Aquibium oceanicum: one gene and its partner. The protein of the gene in region 2 interacts with the protein of the main gene of each other region in a pairwise test. Links are inferred from orthologs where the notes say so. Each region holds a gene or a part of one and is shown on either strand. Other genes may lie near its edges. The genes, in order: dnaA and BSQ44_RS10610.

Region 1 (10,074 bases), 1.5 Mb from region 2 along the record:
CCTATGACACCGAGAGCGGCCAGATCACAATCCATCCGATCTCCCACGCCTCCTTCGTCATGACCACGCCCGCCATGACGATCTACAATGACCCCGTCGGGGGTGCGGCGGCTTATGAGGGGCAACCGGAGCCCGACCTCATCCTCATCACCCACGAGCATGGCGACCACTTCGACGCGGAAACGCTCTCCGGGATCGTCACCGAGAATACGCGCCTCGTGACAAACCCGGCCGTCTACGACATGCTTCCGGAGGACCTGAAATCGAAGGCCACCGCGATCGGGAACGGCGAGAGCACCACGGTGGAGGGAATGGAAATCGCGGCGATCCCCGCCCACAACACCACCGAGGATCGCCTCCAGTACCATCCGAAGGGGCGCGACAATGGCTACGTGCTCTCGATCGACGGGCGGCGCGTTTACATTGCCGGCGATACGGAAGACATTCCCGAGATGCGTGCGCTGGAGGACATCTTCATCGCCTTCGTCCCCATGAACCTGCCCTACACGATGGATGTCGACCAGGCAGCCTCGGCCGTTGCCGAGTTCGCGCCGCAATATGTCTACCCCTATCACTATCGCGACAGCGATCCCCAGGCCTTCGCCGAGCAGGTCCGGGAGTCGGAAGCCGAGACCGAAGTGGTGATGGGTCCCTGGTACGGCTGACCATTCGCCCTTCGCGGGACGGCGGACAGCGCCGTCCCGGCCTTCCGACGCTATCGCCATCATCGCATCCGCCGGTCCGTGTCCCCCCGCGCAACGGCGCAAGGCTGTCGTTGTGCGGGAACCGTTTGCGCCGCGGGCGGTTGTTCGGCAGTCGAAAGCGAGGGAGCAGCCCATCATGGACGTCATCAGGATACTGGCAGCCGTCATCCTCCCTCCACTCGGGGTTTTCCTCCAGGTCGGGCTCGGGCTGCACTTCTGGCTCAACATCCTGCTGACGTTGCTGGGCTACATTCCCGGCATCATCCACGCTATCTGGGTGGTGCTGCGCAAATAGCTGGGTCTTGGGGCTGCGACCGCGGGCTCAGCGACGGTCCTCGTCGGGGCGCAGCCACACGAAATCGTAGGGTCCCAGGCTGAACTTCTCGCCACAGGTGACCGGTTCACGTCCGCCGCTTCCGCTCAGGATCGGCACCAGCGGCTCGCCTTCGTCCTTCCCCTCTATCCTGGCTTCGACGTTCTGGTCCGACAGGTTGTGGATCGTGATGATTTCGTTGCCGCGCCAGGAGCACCGCAGTCCCAGCAGCCGTGAATCGAGCTCCAGGACCTCCCACTTCCCCCAGCCGATATCGGGCACCGCCCGCCGCGCCCTTATCAGGCCGCGGATGAAGTTGAGCAGCGAATCGGGGGCATTGTTCTGGGCGTCGATGTTGACCTTCGCGTAGCCGTACTCGCCATCTTCCTTCATCTCGCGGACGAGGTCCTCCCCGGGGCAGACGGAGAAGCCGCCATTCGGCCGGGACGACCACTGCAAGGGCGTGCGGACCGCCTCGCGCTCCTTGAGATCGAGGTTCTCGCCCATGCCGATCTCCTCGCCGTACCAGATGACGGGCGTACCCGGCAGCGAGAACATCAGGCTGTAGGCGAGCCGGAGCCGGCGCTGGTCCCCGTCGAGCATCGGCGCCAGGCGCCGCCGGATGCCGCGATCGTAGACGATCATGCCCGGATCGGGCGCCATCGCATTGAAGACCTCCTGGCGTTCCAGGTTGGACAGGCGCCCGAGATCGAGTTCGTCGTGGTTGCGCAGGAACGTGCCCCACTGCCCCTCGATCGACAGGTCCGGCATCATGGCGAGAACCCGCCGGATGGGCTCGGCATCCTTGCGGACGAAGCCGAGGAACATGTGCTGGTTCAGCATGAAGTTGAAGACCATTTGGATGCGGTTTCCATCTTTGCCGAAATAGTCGGTCACCTCCTTCATGGTGACGTTCGCCTCGGCAAGCAGGACGGATTCCGCGCGACGCCAGGACAGCAGCCGGCGCAAATCCGACAGATAGTCCGCCGGATCCTCCTTCGGACGCTCTTTCAGCCCCTTGTACTCGATCAGGAACGGGACCGCGTCCATGCGGAAGCCCGAGACCCCGAGCTGGAGCCAGAAGCCCATGATCTTGTCGATCTCTTCCCGCACCTCGGGATTGGCGGTGTTGAGATCAGCCTGATGTTTGTAGAACCGATGAAGGTACCAGCTCTTCGCCTTGCGATCGTACGTCCAGATCGCCTCCTGCACGCCCGGGAAGACCACGCCGTCGTGGATGTTCTCCGGCTTCTCATCCGACCAGACGTACCAGTCCCGGTAGGGAGAATTCGGGTCGCTGCGCGCGCTCTGGAACCAGGGGTGGTCGATCGAGGTGTGGTTCACGACCAGATCGACGAGGACCCGCATCCCTCTGTCGTGCGCCGCGCGCGTGAAGGCGACGAAATCCCCCAGCGATCCGAGGCGAGGGTCGACGCCGTAGAAATCCGTGATGTCGTAGCCGTTGTCCCGGTTGGGGCTCGGATAGAAGGGCAGCAGCCAGATGCAGGTGGCGCCGAGCGATTCGATGTAGTCGAGCCGGTCGGCGAGGCCCTTGAAGTCGCCGACCCCGTCGCCGTTGGAATCCATGAAGGCGTCCGCGTCGACGCAATAGATGACCGCGTTCTTGTACCAGAGGTCCAGCATCGGCAAACCCGTCCCGTTTCAATGTGGCATGACAACGGTTCCCGCGCGGTCACGTTCCGACAGCAGATGGGATGGCTCTTTGTCGGTCAGTCGCGCTCGAGGGTCGCCAGGATGCCCTCGTTCGGCCGCAGCTCGACCGATCCATCCAGTTCCTCGCCTGTGCGGTCGAGAGCCGTGGACAGCACGATACGTGCCTTCGATCCCCGAGGGATCGCGCAGGAGCGGTTCTCCTTGCTGAAGTTCAGCACGATCCGGAAGCGTTCGTCGCCGTGGCGGCGCTCGAAGGCCAGCACGTTGCCCTCGGCACCACTGAGTTCGAAGGAGCCGACGCTCAGCGCGGGGTGTCTCTGCCGGAAATGGATCAGCTGATGATAAAGCGACAGAATCGAGTTCTTGTCATCACGAAGGCAGGCGACGTTGCAATCGCCATTATCGGCTGCGAGCGGCAGCCAGGGCTTTCCTGCCGTGAAGCCAGCGTTGGCCCCGTCCTCCCACTGCATCGGGGTGCGCGCGGGATCTCGGCCGACGCCGAGGCCCGGCTCGTTCTTCTCCCACGGGTCCTGCACGGCCTCCGGCGGGATCTGCACCTCGCCGAGGCCGATCTCGTCGCCGTAGTACATGGTGGGTGTCCCGCGTAGGGTCAGGAGCAGCATGCCGGCAAGCCGCGCCTGTTCCAGCCCCACGCGCGCGGCGATCCGCTTCTGATCGTGGTTGCCGAGCACCCAGTTCGGCCAGCCGCCATCGGGGAGCTTGTCCTCGTATTCGACGATCAGCCTGGCGATCTCCTCCGCGCGCCAGCTGGCCTGGAGAAGCTGGAAGTTGAACGGCAGGTGCGCGCCCTTCAGGTCCTCGCCGTAATAGGCAACGAGCCTTTCGAGCGGCAGGTAGATCTCGCCGATCAGCACCCGCTCCGGATACTCCTGCAGAACCGACCGCATCTCGGCGATCACCTCGTGCACCTCCGGCTGATCGGCCGAATGCACCTGAAGAAAACGGTTGATCTCCGCCTGGCTTGGCTGGAAGGAGGGGTTGGGCGGGTTGCCGCGGAACTCCGCGTCCTTGATGAGATGCCAGATGACGTCGACGCGGAACCCGTCGACACCGCGGTCGAGCCAGAAGCGCATGGCATCGTACATCGCCTCGCGAACCTCGCGGTTGCGCCAGTTGAGGTCCGGCTGCTCCTTCAGGAAGGCGTGGTAGTAGTATTGTCCAGTGGCTTCGTCCCATTGCCACGCGGAGCCGCCGAAATTGCTGATCCAGTTGTTGGGCGGCCCTCCGTTGGGAGCGGGATCGCGCCAGATGTACCAGTCGCGCCTGTCGTTGTCGCGCGACTGCCGGCTTTGCCGGAACCAGGGATGTTCCTCGGAAGTGTGGTTCGGCACGAAGTCGAGGATAACCTTGAGGTCGCGGGCGTGCGCGTCTTCAACCAGCCGCTCGAAGTCCTCCATCGTCCCGAACATCGGATCGACGCCGCGATAGTCGCACACGTCGTAGCCGAAATCGGCCATGGGCGAGGGATAGAAGGGCGAAATCCAGATGGCCTCGACACCGAGCCAGGCAAGATAGTCGAGCCGGCGGCGAATGCCTTCCAGGTCGCCGATCCCGTCTCCGTTGGTGTCCTGAAAGGATCGCGGGTAGATCTGGTAGACGATCCCGCGCTTCCACCAGATCTGGTCCGGCATCTGAGCACTCCCGTGGCTGTTCACAGGACGCAATACACCGCGCCCGCAAACTGTTCCGACCGGAATGCGCTTAATAACCCGTCAGGTGGTGTGATCGTGCCGGGCCTTTGCCGGATCCGGGCACGATCGAAGGGTCGCCGCCGCGATGGGGCGACCCGCGCTCTTCTTTAGAGAACGATGACCTTGGCGCCGTTCTCCGCGCGCTCGTAGAGGTCGATGATGTCCTGGTTGATCAGCCGGATGCATCCCGAAGACATCGCCTGCCCGATGGAATTCCATTCCGGCGTGCCGTGGAGGCGGTATCCGGTGTCGCCATTCTTGTTGAACAGGTAGAGCGCCCGCGCGCCGAGTGGGTTCATCAGACCGGGCGGCATGCCGCCGCGCCATTTTGCAAGTTCCGGCTGCCGGCCTATCATCTCGGAGGGCGGGGTCCAGGTCGGCCACTCGCGCTTCATGGCCACGCGCGCCGTGCCTTTCCACTCGAAGCCCTCGCGCCCGACGCCGATGCCGTAGCGCATCGCCTTGCCTTCCGGCATGACGAGATAGAGGAACTTCTCGTTGGTATCGACGATGATGGTACCCGGCTTCTCCTTCGTGTCGTAGCGGACGGTCTGCCGATGATACTTCCGCGGCACCTTGGAGATGGGAATGGACGGCAGCTGGTAGCCGGAATCCTTCTTCGATCCGTACGAGGAGGAAAACATGCTGATGGTGCCGTCGGACGTGCAGCCCGCGAGTGCCGTCGCCAGTGCCAACCCCGCCGCGACGACGATTGCTCTTGTTCTCATGCTTCGTTCCCGATTGAAGGCCCTGCCCGATTCGAGCCATGATTAGGTCCGAAATCTTAACGGCAGTTTACCTTGATTTTGCCAAGCCTCATCGGCACCGGCGCGTCCCCACGGGCGGAATTCAGCCACAATTATTGCAGTTCGGCAACATCTTCGTTCCCCGGAGCCCCGACCGGCCTCGCGACCGCCGCTATGGCAGGAGCCTTTTTGCACCTGCTGGACGGAAGGTTTCGCTTCGAACCCGATGGTGGCATTCTGCGCCGATGCCCATCGTCTCGCCGATTCCCCTCAATCCCCTCGTCGACGGCCGTCAGTCGGAACGCGCGCTTCTGGTCCGGCGCGGCGTCCAGCGCATGCTGTTGCAGATGAACGCGCACGTCCTGCCGGAGCTTTCGCTTGCATCCGGCCGACGGGCCGACCTGATCGCGATCACCCGCAATGCCGAGATATGGATCATAGAGATCAAGTCCTCGGTGGAGGATTTCCGCGTCGACCGGAAATGGCCGGAGTACCGGCTTCACTCAGATCGCTTCTTCTTCGCCACCCATCCGGAGGTCCCGGCCTCGATCTTCCCGGAGGAGTGCGGCTTCATCCTGTCGGACGGCTACGGCGCGGAAGTGGTCCGCGACGCTCCCGAACACCGGCTGGCGCCGGCCACCCGCAAGTCCCTCCTGATGCGGTTCGCTCGCGCCGGCGCGGCGCGGCTGCTTGCCGCCGAGATGGCCGGCGTTTCGGTGCCCTCCATCGAAGGCGAGAGCGATTGACGGCTGCGGTCGCTGGCGAACTCATATAATAAAAGTCGTCACCGCTCCCCGGAGCGAGGAGCATTCCGTCGCCTCATCGGAGCCTCGTCGGTGAGACTCCCGGCACGATCGACCGTCCGTTGGTAGGACTCGATCGGGCCCGTGAAACTCTCGTATTTCACCGCCGGAAGGCGTTGACGCATCGCCGAAGCTCGACTATAAGCCCGCACGACTGAGGCGGCCCATCCGGCCGCCCGTTTGTTTTCGCGCCTGCCGGCATCGGAGTGGCGCGACCCTGGCAAAACGAGAGAGGCACCATGGCCAATACGAGCTCGGCCAAGAAGGCTACGCGCAAGATCGCCCGCCGGACCGAAATGAACAAGAACCGCCGTTCGCGCGTGCGCACCTTCGTGCGCAAGGTCGAGGAAGCAATCGCTTCCGGAGACAAGACGGCGGCCGAGACGGCTTTCAGGGACGCTCAGCCGGAGCTGATGCGCGCCGCGACGAAGGGCGTCCTGCACAGGAACACCGCCTCGCGGAAAGTGTCCCGTCTGGCACAGCGCGTGAAGGCTCTCGGCGCCTGACGCAACGTCATACGGCTAAGCAATTCTTGATGAAGCCCGGCGGCAACGCCGGGCTTTTCGTTTGCCTCCAATGGCTTGCCCATGGCATCATAGTGCATTGCGAAAAACGGGACGCTTTTCGTTTGCCGGCATAACCGTCCTGCAGACCGGCGTGGGGAAACGGACCCTTGCAACCGCAAAGCGGCGCTCACGATTTCTGGAGCAAAAACAACAGCTTGCGCGGGGATGTCCACAGCTTGTTCATCAGCAGCCTCACGCTAGCGTGAATTAATTATGTCAAGCAGAAAATTATCATTTCTTTAATAGCCGCTTACGCAAAATGCCCGGTTTCGGAACAGTTTGATTCACAAAGCAATTATCCGAACGGTTGAGTTCAGGGCTCCGATTTCAACCTCTCGGCTACGCCATATCCGTAAAAAACCGATGAAGCGGCCTTGCCTCTCGGAAGCGCATTTTCTAAGGTCTAAGCATCAAACGGGACAGGGCTGCGGCCCTTAATACCCAGGAAAATTCGAACCGCTCACACGCCGGATTGAAACCGGTGAGCGCTAGAGTTTTGCCCGTTTGAGGCGGCGGTCAGCGTCGTGTCCAGCGTAAGGTGAGGACGTGTGTCTCCTGGCGTATGCGCCAGGGCGGGGTCCTTGCGCTGTCCGAAAACTGGGGACCAAGGCGCGTGAGCGCCTGGAGTGGGACGTGCCGTCCCGAATGGGGCGGCAGGAAATGGGGACGTGTAGCGAGGAGTGCGGCCTGCGGCCGCCTGATAAAATCGAGGACGTTCGCGACCGTTCCGTTGCGAGCGAGAGGGCAGCTTTGATCAATGAAAAGGAACGAGGACATGTACGGCGGAATTGAAACGGGGGCACAGGCGGGGCTTCCTTTCATTGTCAACAACGGCGGAGAAGGCACGATGCGCGGCGGAGCTTCGGAAGCAGACTCCATCTTTGACAAGTTGCGGGCTCAGTTGCAGGCGCGCCTCGGCGCGGACGTCTATTCGAGCTGGTTCGGACGCATGAAGCTTGCGGAAGCTTCGCGCGGCGTTGTCAGGCTATCGGTACCCACGGCGTTCCTGCGCTCCTGGATCAACAATCACTATCTGTCCCTCATCACCGAGCTCTGGAAGAAGGAACAGCCCGAGATCCTGCGGCTTGAAATCGTCGTCCGTACCGCTGCCAGGTCGACCCGCGGACTGATCGAGGCCGAGCCGGCCCCGGCCAAGCCGGCCACGCGCAATCCCCAGACGGCATTGGGCAACGGTGTCCTGGCGGCACCGAAGCAGGCGCAGCCCCGCGCCCCGATAAAAGACAACGCCCCTCGGCAGAGCATCCTCGGGTCGCCGCTGGACGGACGCTACACGTTCGACAGTTTCGTGGACGGTCCCTCGAACCGCGTGGCCTTCGCCGCCGCGCGGACGGTGGCGGAGAATGCATCCACCTCGATCCGCTTCAATCCGCTCTTCATCCACGCCTCCGTGGGGCTCGGCAAGACGCACCTGCTCCAGGCGATCGCCGCCGAGTCGCTGGCGCGGCGCCCCGGCTCGCGTGTCGTCTACCTGACGGCGGAGTACTTCATGTGGCGTTTCGCCACCGCGATCCGCGACAACAATGCCCTGACGCTGAAGGAACAGCTTCGCGACATCGACCTGCTCATCATCGACGACATGCAGTTCCTGCAGGGCAAGTCGATCCAGCACGAGTTCTGCCATCTCATCAACATGCTGCTCGACAGCGCCAAACAGGTCGTGGTCGCTGCCGACCGTCCCGCGTCTGATCTGGAATCGCTGGAACCGCGCGTCCGGTCGCGTCTGCAGGGCGGGGTCTCGCTCGAAATGTCGGCGCCGGACATGGCCATGCGCCTGTCCATGCTGAAGCAGCGTCTGGAAGCGGCCCGCTCGGAAGACCAGTCGCTGGCAATTCCCGACGAGATCCTGGAGCACGTCGCTCGCACCGTCACCGGCAGCGGCCGCGAACTCGAGGGCGCCTTCAACCAGTTGCTGTTTCGGCAGTCGTTCGAACCACAGCTGACGATCGACCGCATCGACGAACTGCTCGGCCACATGTTCCGGTCGGGCGAACCGAAGCGGGTGCGGATCGAGGATATCCAGCGCATCGTGGCGCGCCACTACAACGTATCCAAGACCGAGCTGCTCTCGAACCGGCGCACCCGCACGATCGTCAAGCCGCGTCAGGTGGCGATGTATCTGTCGAAGGTGATGACCCCGCGCTCCCTTCCCGAGATCGGGCGGCGGTTCGGCGGACGCGACCATACGACCGTGCTGCATGCGGTGCGAAAGATCGAAGGTCTCTCGGGCACCGACGAGAAGCTGGAGCAGGAACTGGAGCTGCTGCGCAGGCTCATAAACGACCAGGCGGCCTGACCGGTCGCGCGGGGCGGCGGACCGGGGCGCTTTTCCCCCGGGAATGCCCGCGCGAAGGGGGCGTAGCCCTCGCGCGGGCTTGCCTTTGCCGCGCTTTTCCTGTCATTTTGCCCCTCGTTGTCGGCCCGTTTCGGGCCGTTCGTTTCTGCGCTTCGCGCTCGAAGCATCCCTGATCACGAGACCGGTCCGTCATGCGCGTCACACTCGAACGTTCCAACCTGCTCAAGTCGCTCAACCACGTGCATCGCGTGGTCGAACGGCGCAACACGATCCCGATCCTGTCGAACGTGCTGCTGAAGGCCGACGGCGCGGTCCTGGAGCTGAAGGCGACCGATCTCGATCTCGAGGTGACGGAGGCGACGCCCGCGCAGATCGAACAGGCGGGAGCGACGACGGTCCCTGCGCATCTGCTCTACGACATCGTGCGCAAGCTGCCGGACGGTGCCGAGGTGATGCTGAAGACCGATCCGGAAGGCCACTCCATGTCGGTGATCTCGGGCCGGTCGAGCTTCAAGCTGCAGTGCCTGCCGCAGTCCGACTTCCCGGAACTGACCGCGGGCTCCTTCTCCCACATCTTCCGCCTCGAGGCGCCGGCCCTGAAGGGCCTGATCGACAAGACCCAGTTCGCGATCTCGACCGAGGAGACCCGCTACTATCTCAACGGCATCTTCCTGCACACGCACGAGAGCGGCGGGAAGCTCATGCTGCGTTCCGTCGCGACGGACGGCCACCGACTGGCGCGCGCCGAGATCGAGGCGCCTGCCGGTTCGGAAGGCATGCCGGGCATCATCATCCCGCGCAAGACGGTCAGCGAACTCCAGAAACTCGTCGACAATCCGGACGTGAAGGTGGTCGTGGAGCTGTCCGACACCAAGATCCGGCTGACCATCGGCAGCGTCGTACTCACCTCGAAGCTCATCGACGGCACCTTCCCGGATTACCAGCGGGTCATCCCGTCGGGCAACGACAAGAAGCTCGTGATCGATCGCCAGAGCTTCGCGGCGGCCGTCGACCGCGTCTCCACCATCTCCTCCGAGCGCGGCCGCGCGGTCAAGCTGTCGATCGCCGACGGCCAGGTCACACTGACGGTCAACAATCCCGATTCCGGCAGCGCGGTCGAGGAAATCGCGGCCGACTACGATTCCGATCCCGTCGAGATCGGCTTCAATGCGCGTTATCTCCTCGACGTGGCGGCGCAACTCAACGGATCGGAGGCGCAATTCATGCTCGCCGATGCCGGCT
Region 2 (10,070 bases):
GGGCTCGGGCGCGCCGCCACGGCCGACGAGATCGCCGCGTGGAACATCGACGTGCGCCCCGACGGCGAGGGCTTGCCCGAGGGACGCGGCACGGTGATGCAGGGCGAGGGGATCTATACGGAACGCTGCGCCGCCTGCCACGGCGACTTCGGCGAGGGTATCGGCCGCTGGCCGGTGCTGGCGGGCGGACACGATACGCTGAAGGCCGATCGCCCGGAAAAGACGATCGGCTCCTACTGGCCCTATCTCTCGACCGTCTACGACTACGTCAACCGCGCCATGCCCTTCGGCGATGCGCGCGGGCTGGAGAGCGATGAACTCTACGCGCTGACGGCCTATCTGCTCTTCCTGAACGACGTGGTGACGGACGAGGATTTCGAGCTGTCGAAGGAAAATTTCGCCACGGTGAAGTTACCGAACGAAGCCAACTTCTTCGAGGATGACCGGTTGTCCGAACCGCATTATGCCGACAGGACGCACCCCTGCATGACCGATTGCCGGCCGGGATTGCCGACCATCACGATGCATGCGGCAGTTCTCGACGTGACGCCGGAGAGCGAAGAAGGGAACGGCGGGATCGACTGAGAAGGTTATTCGGCAGCGACGGGGGAAGCCCCGATCGACGATGGCGCCAGTTTGCGGCCGTCGATCACCCGGTCGGCAATGGCAGCGCTGACGATCATCGATGCGAGGCCCAGAAGCGACGTGACGGCCAGCACCGATCCGCCGGTGAAGCCGGCTCCGATGGTGCAGCCGACGGCAAGAATGCCGCCGAAGCCCATCAGCGCGGCGCCGAGCGCGTAGCGCAGTACCGAAGGCGTGCCGGGCTCCGAGAAGGTGGCGATGCGGAACTGCCGGAACGCCACCGCGGCAATGAAGGCGCCGGCGAGGATGCCGACAAGGAGGCCCTGGTCGAGCCCGGCCGCGCCAGCCGTTCCCGTGCCGAGGCCGATGGTGGTGGCAAGCGGGCGGACGTAGGAAAGGCTCTCGGCCTGGATCGGCTCGAAGACCTGCAGCGACAATTGCCAGGTGAAGTACCAGCCGCCGACGATGGTGAGGCCGACGATCACGCCGCCCGTGAAGCGGGCAGGGGAAAGTCGGGTGGAAATCGCCAGCGCGAGCGCTGCGACCGCGAGAACGACGCCGATCGCCACGCCACCGAAGTGGTCTAGCCCTGCATGGGCGAGCAGATCGTTGCCTCCGATCGCAGCCGAGTTCCACAGGCCGCCGATCGCATCGCGGGCGGGGACGAGGAAGCCATCATAGGTGGCGAGCGCGAAGACCGCGAGGATCGCCAGCGTGAACAGCGCGCGCAGATTGCCCGAGGCGCCGAGTACGAGAAGCCGCGACACACATCCGCGCGCGAGTACCATGCCGAGCCCGAACAAGGCACCGCCGATCAGCGCGCCCGACAGGCTCTGCGGTGTCGAGAAGAAGCGGGTCTCGGTAACCTCGAGCGATCCGGTGTAGAGGAGGAGCTGCACGCCCAAGACGGCGGCGGCGAACCCGGCGGCCCACGTGGCGAGCGCGGCGTTGCCTCGGCCGCGCACCAGATCGAGAACGGCGGTGCGGGTGCAGAAGGCCGTCCGCTGCGCGAAGAACCCGAACACGAGGCCGAGAACCACGCCGCCCGCGAGGGCCGCGCCGTTTTCACCGACAGCATCGATCAGCGGAACGAGATCCATGGTGTATGAACTCCAAAGAACACTCTGATACGCCGTCGCGGCGGTGCTTTCGCCGATCAGAGATGCGAAGGAGGAGCAGCCGGCGGAATTCTTTCCCTCGCAGAAGGCGTGGAGAAGAAAATCGTTCCGCGCGCCTCTCCGACCTCCGAAGCAGTGGAAGTTCGCCGGTGCATTGCCCGGCACCAAGTGCCGGATCACGCTTGTCGCGAGGTGCTGCTACCTGGGCATCTGGTAGGAAAGAAAAGTCCTTTCGCGGGCATCGAAGATCAGCCCGGTCTCGGTGAGCGACGGGCTCGCCAGCGGGACGATGTTGGCGGCGATCTCGGAGGGATGCGGCAGGGTCGCGGGGTTCTCGCCCGGCATCGCCTGCGCGCGCATCGCCGTTCGGGTAGCCCCCGGATTGACCGAGTTCACACGGAGCGGCGTGTTCTTCGTCTCGTCGGCCCAGGAGCGCGCGAGCGCCTCCACGGCGGCTTTCGATGCGGCATAGGGTCCCCAGTAGGCGCGTGCGTTGTGGGCGGCGCCCGACGACATGATGATGGCGCGGCCGGCATCCGAGTTGCGCAGCAGCGGATCGACGGAGCGGATCAGACGCCAGACGCCGGTGACATTGACCGCCATCACCTTCTCGAAGACCTTCGCCTCGATATGCGCGAGCGGCCCGATGACGCCCAGCACGCCGGCATTGGCGACCAGGATGTCGAGCTTGCCCCAGCGCTCGTGAATGGCGCTGCCGAGGCGATCGATGCCCGGCATGTCGGTCAGGTCGAGCGGCACCAGCGTCGCCTCGCCCTTGCCCGAGCGGGCATGCTCGGCCTTGATCTCGTCGTCGAGTTCTTCCAGCCCGCCGACAGTGCGCGCGACCGCGATCACTTGCGCGCCCGCAGCCGCCATGTGCTTGGCGATGAAGTAGCCGATGCCGCGCGAGGCGCCGGTGACGAGGGCGGTGCGGCCGGTAAGGTCGGGATGCGCGTTCATGCGGGAGGTATCTCCAGAGAATATCGAGACCGGCTCTTAGAATGAATGTCTCGCGAACGAAACCCGGCGGCTTGCGGCGTCGGACGCGTTGGCTTATTTCCACACAGCGGGGACGGCCCTGCATCTGCGACAATCACTGATGGGGACGGCCTCATCGCCTGCAAGGGGGATGACGATGTCCTGGCTCATACTGTTTGCCGCTGGACTGTTCGAGATCGGCTGGGCGGTCGGCTTGAAATACACCGAAGGGTTCACGCGGCTGTGGCCCACTCTCGCCACCATCGTTTCCATGACGGTGAGCCTCGCCCTTCTCGGTCTCGCCCTCCGGACGCTGCCGCTCGGCACCGCCTATGCGGTGTGGACCGGCATCGGCACGATCGGCACAGTGGTTCTCGGCATCCTTCTCTTCGGCGAGTCCTCGGACGCGATCCGGCTCGCCTGCATCTGTCTCATTGTCGCCGGCATCGTCGGCCTGAAGCTGGTCACGCCGTAGGGCGAACCCTATCACTGCCCTCCCGCCGCCAGCAGCGACAGCGAGCGCACGTTGTCGGCGCCTTCGAAATCGAGCAGTCGCGTAGGGTACTCACCGCTGAAGCAGGCGTCGCAGAACTGCGGCGACTCCCCGTTGCGCGCGGTCTCGCCGACGGCGCGGTAGAGGCCGTCGATGGACAGGAAACCCAGCGAATCGACGCGGATGAAATCCGCCATCTCCTCGACCGACATGCGCGAGGCGAGAAGCTTGGCCTTCTCGGGCGTGTCGACGCCGTAGAAGCAGGAGGCGCGGGTAGGCGGCGATGCAATGCGCATGTGCACTTCCTTCGCGCCCGCCTCGCGCACCATCTGCACGATCTTCTGGCTGGTGGTGCCGCGCACGATGGAATCGTCGACCAGCACCACGCGCTTCCCTTCGATCATCCGGCGATTGGCGTTGTGCTTCAGTTTCACGCCCATGTGGCGGATCGAATCGCCCGGCGAAATGAAGGTTCGGCCGACATAGTGGTTGCGGATGATGCCGAGTTCGAAGGGAAGCCCCGCTTCCTGAGAAAAGCCGATGGCCGCAGGCGTTCCCGAATCGGGGACGGGAACGACGATGTCCGCCTCCACCGGGCTTTCGCGCGCCAGTTCGATTCCGATCTTCTTGCGCACGTCATAGACGTTGCGGCCTTCCACGGACGAATCCGGTCGGGCGAAATAGACGTACTCGAAGATGCAGAAGCGGGATTTCGCCGGCTCGAAAGGAAAATGGCTCTCGATTCCGTTGGTGGTGACCACCACCATCTCGCCCGGCTTGAGGTCGCGCACGAAGCGCGCGCCGATGATGTCCAGCGCGCAGGTTTCCGAGGCGAGGATCCAGGCGCCGTCGAGGTCGCCGAGCACCAGCGGGCGGATGCCGAGCGGATCGCGGCAGCCGATCATCTTCTTGGAGGTCAGCGCCACCAGCGAGAAGGCGCCCTCGATCTGCCGCACCGCCTCGATGAAGCGGGCATTGGTGTCGCGCTGCTTGCTGGTCGCCACCAGGTGAAGGATCGTCTCGGTGTCCGAGGTAGACGAGAAGATCGAACCCTGCTTCTGCAGGGCGCGCTGGACGGTCATCGCGTTGGTGATGTTGCCATTGTGGGCGATGGCCAGGCCCCCGTCGGCAAGCTCGGCGAAGAAGGGCTGGACGTTGCGCAGGCCTGCGCCGCCGGTCGTCGCGTAGCGCGTATGGCCTATGGAGCGCGTGCCCTGCAGCCGGTCGATCACCGACTGCTTGGTGAAGGTGTCGCCGATCAGGCCGACATGGCGCTCGACGTGGAACTGCGAGCCGTCATAGGAGACGATGCCGGCCGCTTCCTGCCCGCGATGCTGGAGCGCGTGCAGGCCAAGGGTGACGATCGCAGCCGCGTCCTGCCGCCCGAAGATGCCGAACACACCGCACTCGTCGTGGAAGTGGTCGTCGGCCTCACCGGCGCACGTGTCCCGTTCGTGGTGCGTGTCGATCGCTGCGTCTGCCATTGCAAGCCGCCTTTGCGCTCTTCGGCGCCGTTGTTCCGCCTACCCGCGGGCGACGGATCAGTTGTTCGTCTCGGCCTCGTCGCCTTCGGTCAGGCGCTTGATGATCGAGTTCTCCGGATCGTCCGGAAGCACTTCCTGCAACTTCGCGCCGATGCCTTCGAGCAGGGGCAACGACTTCGCCTCGGCCACCCATTCCGGCTTGTTGTCGCCTACCAGCCAGTTGAAGAACATCAGAGCCACGGCGATCACGAGGATCCCGCGCGCCGCGCCGTAGACGAAACCGAGCGTCCGATCGAGCGCGCCGACCCGCGAATCGATGATGAAGTCGGCCAGCTTCATCGTGATCACCGTCACCACGATCAGCGCGAGCAGGAAGACGATGGCCGCTGAGGCGGCAAGCGCGATCTTGTCGTTGTCTATGTAGGGCGCGACGTAGGGGAGCACAAAGGGGTAGAGGAAAAAGGCCGCCGCCGCGGCCGCCGCCCACGAGGCGATGGAGAGAAGTTCGCGCGAGAGGCCGCGGACCATCGCCAGGATCGCGGAAACAAGCGCAAAGCCGACGAGTATTCCGTCAAGCAGCGTAATCGGCATCGTCGCCCACTCCAATCCGTCAGTCCGCCTCGTGACCGCGCTTCGTTCCCGCGATCCGGGCAACGAGGTCGGCCAGCGCATCCGGCTGGAACGATCGCGTCGCGATCGATCCTGCCACGTCCCCGCTGCCGGCGGGCAGGACCGCCTGCCCGAAACCGAGTTTTTCCGCCTCTTTCAGCCGCTGCTGCGCATGCGCGACAGGCCTGACGGCGCCGGAAAGGCTGATTTCGCCGAAATAGACACAATCGGCGGGCAGGGCAAGTCCGGTGAGCGACGAAACCAGTGCGGCAGCGACGGCGAGATCGGCGGCCGGCTCCGAGATGCGGTAGCCGCCCGCGACGTTGAGGTAGACGTCGTTCTGCGCGAATCGGACGCCGCAATGCGCCTCGAGCACCGCGAGGATCATCGACAGACGCGCCGAATCCCAGCCGACCACCGCCCGGCGCGGCGTTCCGAGCGGCGAGGGGGCGACCAATGCCTGGATCTCGACGAGCACCGGGCGCGTGCCCTCCATGCCGGCGAAGACGGCGGCACCCGGCGCCTTGGCGTGGCGCTCGCCGAGGAAAAGCTCAGAGGGATTGGCGACCTCGCGCAGTCCCTTGTCGGACATCTCGAAGACGCCGATCTCATCAGTGGGACCGAAGCGGTTCTTCACCGTGCGCAGGATGCGATAATGATGTCCGCCTTCGCCTTCGAAGTAGAGCACGGCGTCGACCATGTGCTCGACCACGCGCGGGCCGGCGATCTGGCCTTCCTTGGTCACATGGCCGACCAGAACGATCGCCGCCCCGGTCGATTTGGCATAGCGGATCATCGCCTGTGCCGAGGCGCGGACCTGCGTGACGGTGCCGGGCGCCGAATCAGCGAGGTCCGTCCACAGGGTCTGGATCGAATCGAGGATCAGGAGGTCCGGCCGCCGTCCCTCCGCGATAGTCGCCAGGATGTCCTCGACGTTGGTCTCCGCTGCGAGTTCGACCGGCGTGTCGGCCGCGCCGAGACGCTGGGCGCGCAGCCTGATCTGCGCCACCGCCTCCTCGCCGGAGACGTAGACGACCCGGTGCCCCTTGCGCGCGAGCGCTGCGGCGGCCTGAGTGAGCAGCGTGGATTTGCCGATGCCCGGATCACCGCCGACGAGCAGGGCGGAGCCGCGCACGAAGCCGCCGCCGGTGGCGCGGTCGAGCTCGCCGATGCCGCTGGCAATACGCGGCGCGTCCTCGATCTCGCCGGACAGGGAGGTCAGCGTCACCGCACGGCCCTTGCGGGCGTTGCGCATGGAAGCCGGCCCTGAGCCGATGCCGCCGGCCGTGCCTTCCTCGACGAGCGTGTTCCACTCGCCGCAGCTGTCGCACTTGCCAGCCCAGCGGTTGTGCACCGAGCCGCAGTTCTGGCAGATGAACTGGACGCGCGACTTCGCCATTATCGGGCTGCTCCGACCATCATCACCGCGTATCGGCGCCGCTGATGTAGGCGCGGTGGTAGCGCTGGCCGATCCGGGTGAGGAGTTCGTAGGAGATCGTTCCCGCCGCGCGCGCGGCCTCGTCGAGCGGCAGGTTGGGCCCGAAGAGTTCGATGTGATCGCCCGTCGCGATGCCGTCCTCGCCGAGGTCGGTCACGTCGAACATGGTCAGGTCCATGGTCACGCGCCCGACGATCGGCACGCGGCGACCATGCACGAACCCGCTTCCGCCGGGAAAGAGCTGGCGGATCGGCACCCCGCTGCCAGACGCGGCGCGCGGGAAGCCGTCGGCATATCCGGCCGCGGCAACGGCGATGATGCTGTCGCGCTCGAGGACCGCCGTCGCGCCGTAGCTGATGGTCTCGCCGGCCCTGGCATAGCGGATCTGAACCACGCGGGCTTCCGCCGTCACCACGGTGCGCATGGTGACGCCAGGTGCGGGCGATCCGCCGTATACGGCGATGCCGGGGCGGCAGAGGCCGAAATGGTAATCGCGCCCTAGCAGCAGGCCTGAGGAATTGACGAGGCTCGCCTCCATATCCCCGAACGCACGCCGCACCTGCCGAAAAAGTTCGAGCTGCCTGCGGTTCTTGGGATCGTCGCGCCGGTCGGCGCAGGCGAGATGGCTCATCAGGAGCACCGGGTTGACCGTGCCGGTCAGCATGTTCTCGTCCGCGAAGGCAATCGCCTCGGCCGGCGTGATGCCGAGGCGGTTCATGCCGGTGTCGACATGGATGGCGCAGGGGTGCGCCGCACCCTGCCGCCCGCAGAATCGTTCCCAGATCGTCAGGTCGACGGCGGTGTTGATCACCGGGATCAGCTGCGACCCGGCGTATGCCTCGGCCGCCTCCGCTCCGAAGAGACCGTTGAGGACGAAGATGCGCGCTTGCGGCGCAGCGCGCCTGACTGCGAAGCCTTCTTCGGGCAGGGCGACGAAGAACGTATCGCATCCGACAGCCGCCAGCGCGGGGACGACCTCCGCGATGCCGATGCCATAGGCGTCCGCCTTGACGATTCCGGCGACGCGGGCCGGCGCGGCCACCTTTGCAAGCGCGCGAAAATTCGCCTGCAGCGAGCGCAGATCGATCGTCAGCCGGCCGCCGGCAAGGTGAGGTTTGGTCCCGGCCTCCCGGATGTGGAATTCCTCCTCCAAGCGACTACTCGAAGCGTTCCGGCAGATGACTTTCCTCGGCGAGGTCGGAGAACCGGGTGAACTGGCCTTCGAAGGCGAGATCGACCGTGCCGGTGGGGCCGTGGCGCTGCTTGGCGATGATGAGTTCGGCCTTGCCTTTCACGCGCTCGAACTTCTCCTGCCACTGCTGGTGTTCCATCGTGCCGGGCTCGGGCTCCTTGTTCTGCATGTAGTATTCGTCGCGATAGACGAAAAGCACGACGTCGGCGTCCTGCTCGATCGAGCCCGATTCGCGCAGGTCCGAAAGTTGTGGGCGCTTGTCGTCGCGGCTTTCGACCTGGCGCGAGAGCTGCGACAGCGCCACGATCGGCACCTGGAGTTCCTTGGCGAGCGCCTTGAGGCCAGTGGTGATTTCGGTGATTTCCTGTACGCGGTTCTGGTTCGATTTCGACGAGGAGCCCTGCATCAGCTGGACGTAGTCGATCACGATCACGTCGAGCCCACGCTGCCGCTTGAGCCGCCGCGCCCGGGCGGCAAGCTGGGCGATCGAGATGCCGCCCGTCTGATCGATGAAGAGCGGCGTCTTCTGCATCATCTGCGCGCAGGCGACGAGCTTTTCGAAATCGGCCTCGGAAATCTCGCCGCGGCGGATCTTCGAGGACGAGATCTCGGTCTGCTCCGAGATGATGCGGGTCGCGAGCTGTTCGGACGACATTTCCAGCGAGAAGAAGCCGACTACGCCGCCATTGGCCGCCTTGAAGGACCCGTCGGCCTGCTGCGCCGGCTGGTAGGCCGATGCGATGTTGAAGGCGATGTTGGTGGCGAGCGAGGTCTTGCCCATGGCGGGTCGGCCGGCGAGGATGACCAGATCCGACGGCTGCAGGCCTCCGAGCCTGCGGTCGATGTCGCGGAAGCCGGTGGAGATGCCCGAGAGATGGCCGTCGCGCATGTAAGCGGCGTTGGCCATGTCCACGGCGGTCTTGACCGCGTCGGTGAAGCTTTCGAAGCCGCCGTCATAGCGCCCGGTCTCCGCGAGTTCGAAGAGGCGCCTCTCTGCGTCTTCGATCTGGTCGGAGGGCGCCATGTCCACCGGCGCGTCGTAGGCGATGTTGACCATGTCCTCGCCGACGGTGATCAACGCGCGCCGCGTCGCGAGGTCGTAGATCGCCCGTCCGTAGTCGGATGCGTTGATGATCGTCACGGCTTCCGCCGCGAGCCGTGCGAGGTAGTGCGTGACGGTAATGTCGCCGACCTTCTCGTCGGCAGGCAGGAAGGTCTTCATCGTCACCGGATTGGCCATCTTGCCCATCCGGATCAGTTCGCCGGCGATCTCGTAGATCTTGCGGTGCAGCGGTTCGTAGAAATGGGGCGGCTTCAGGAAGTCCGAAACGCGATAAAACGCGTCATTGTTGACGAGGATGGCGCCCAGGAGCGCCTGCTCGGCCTCTATGTTGTTCGGCGCTTCGCGATAGAGCGGCGTTTCCGCCACCGCGAGTTTGCGGACTGCTTCTGCCATTTCTTTCCCGTCGATTCCCTGCCCGCCAACCCGGTATCAGATGTCGGCGAAGGATGGGGCGGGAAACCGCCTCACCGCCCGTGATTCACACTTCTCCACAGCCCCGGGATCGAAAATGCAAAAAAGCCGGTTGACGCGAATCGATCCTAGGGAAGGGGCATTGTAGCCCAGGTATTCACGCGAACAAAACGAGAAAATCGGAGCGGGAATCCGCTCCGATGTTTTGAGAAACGATGAGCAAAAGGGTTCCTCCTGCCGCCTCGTGCACCGCGGCGGGAAGGATGGGCTTCGATCGTCCTATTCGCCGGGTTCCGACATGCGCGTGTGCGTCGCCTTCTCTGGCAGGTGGCCCGGCTCGGCGACTCCGTGTTCGGCCAGGTCCCTTTCCGATTCCAGCATGTATTCGCGCGTCATCGGCAGGACCGAATTGCTGCGAGTAAGCTGGATCTGGAACACCATCATGTCCTGCCAGCGGAAGGCCGCTTCCGAACCGGCGAGATAGAATTCCCACATGCGGCAGAAGCGCTCGTCGTAGATCGACTTGATGCGATCGCGGTTCGCGAGGAAGCGCTGGCGCCAGTGCTTGAGCGTCTCGGCGTAGTGCAGCCGCAGGATCTCGATGTCGCCGCTCATCAGGCCGGCACGCTCGACCGACGGCAGCACCTCCGACAGCGCGGGGATGTATCCGCCGGGGAAGATATGCTTGCGAATGAAGGC

The links.
Region 1: the proteins of BSQ44_RS10610 (region 2) and dnaA interact in binary tests that used the Escherichia coli proteins (3 or more experiments, as listed by UniProt). The link is inferred for Aquibium oceanicum from one-to-one orthologs.

Annotation. Positions count from the first base shown.
Region 1 is NZ_CP018171.1:624,326-634,399, reverse strand. The notes cover bases 6,588-9,553. They hold dnaA (chromosomal replication initiator protein DnaA), read left to right. Parts: upstream 6,588-7,275; coding sequence 7,276-8,832; downstream 8,833-9,553. Other genes in these bases: dnaN (DNA polymerase III subunit beta), read left to right, coding at 9,024-9,553. Also shown: BSQ44_RS03190 (MBL fold metallo-hydrolase), read left to right, coding at 1-665; BSQ44_RS03185 (YqaE/Pmp3 family membrane protein), read left to right, coding at 841-999; BSQ44_RS03180 (alpha-amylase family protein), read right to left, coding at 1,027-2,661; BSQ44_RS03175 (alpha-amylase family glycosyl hydrolase), read right to left, coding at 2,748-4,343; BSQ44_RS03170 (L,D-transpeptidase), read right to left, coding at 4,511-5,131; BSQ44_RS03165 (MmcB family DNA repair protein), read left to right, coding at 5,395-5,895; rpsT (30S ribosomal protein S20), read left to right, coding at 6,192-6,458; more of dnaN, read left to right, coding at 9,554-10,074. UniProt on the Escherichia coli protein: Plays an essential in the initiation and regulation of chromosomal replication. Binds in an ATP-dependent fashion to the origin of replication (oriC) to initiate formation of the DNA replication initiation complex once per cell cycle.
Region 2 is NZ_CP018171.1:2,133,300-2,143,369, forward strand. The notes cover bases 7,109-10,070. They hold BSQ44_RS10610 (replicative DNA helicase), read right to left. Parts: upstream 9,354-10,070; coding sequence 7,863-9,353; downstream 7,109-7,862. Other genes in these bases: alr (alanine racemase), read right to left, coding at 7,109-7,858; BSQ44_RS10615 (SAM-dependent methyltransferase), read right to left, coding at 9,651-10,070. Outside these bases: BSQ44_RS10570 (c-type cytochrome), read left to right, coding at 1-585; BSQ44_RS10575 (YeeE/YedE family protein), read right to left, coding at 591-1,685; BSQ44_RS10580 (SDR family NAD(P)-dependent oxidoreductase), read right to left, coding at 1,902-2,663; quaternary ammonium compound efflux SMR transporter SugE, read left to right, coding at 2,839-3,156; purF (amidophosphoribosyltransferase), read right to left, coding at 3,168-4,658; BSQ44_RS10595 (CvpA family protein), read right to left, coding at 4,716-5,249; DNA repair protein RadA, read right to left, coding at 5,269-6,666; more of alr, read right to left, coding at 6,689-7,108. UniProt on the Escherichia coli protein: The main replicative DNA helicase, it participates in initiation and elongation during chromosome replication. Travels ahead of the DNA replisome, separating dsDNA into templates for DNA synthesis.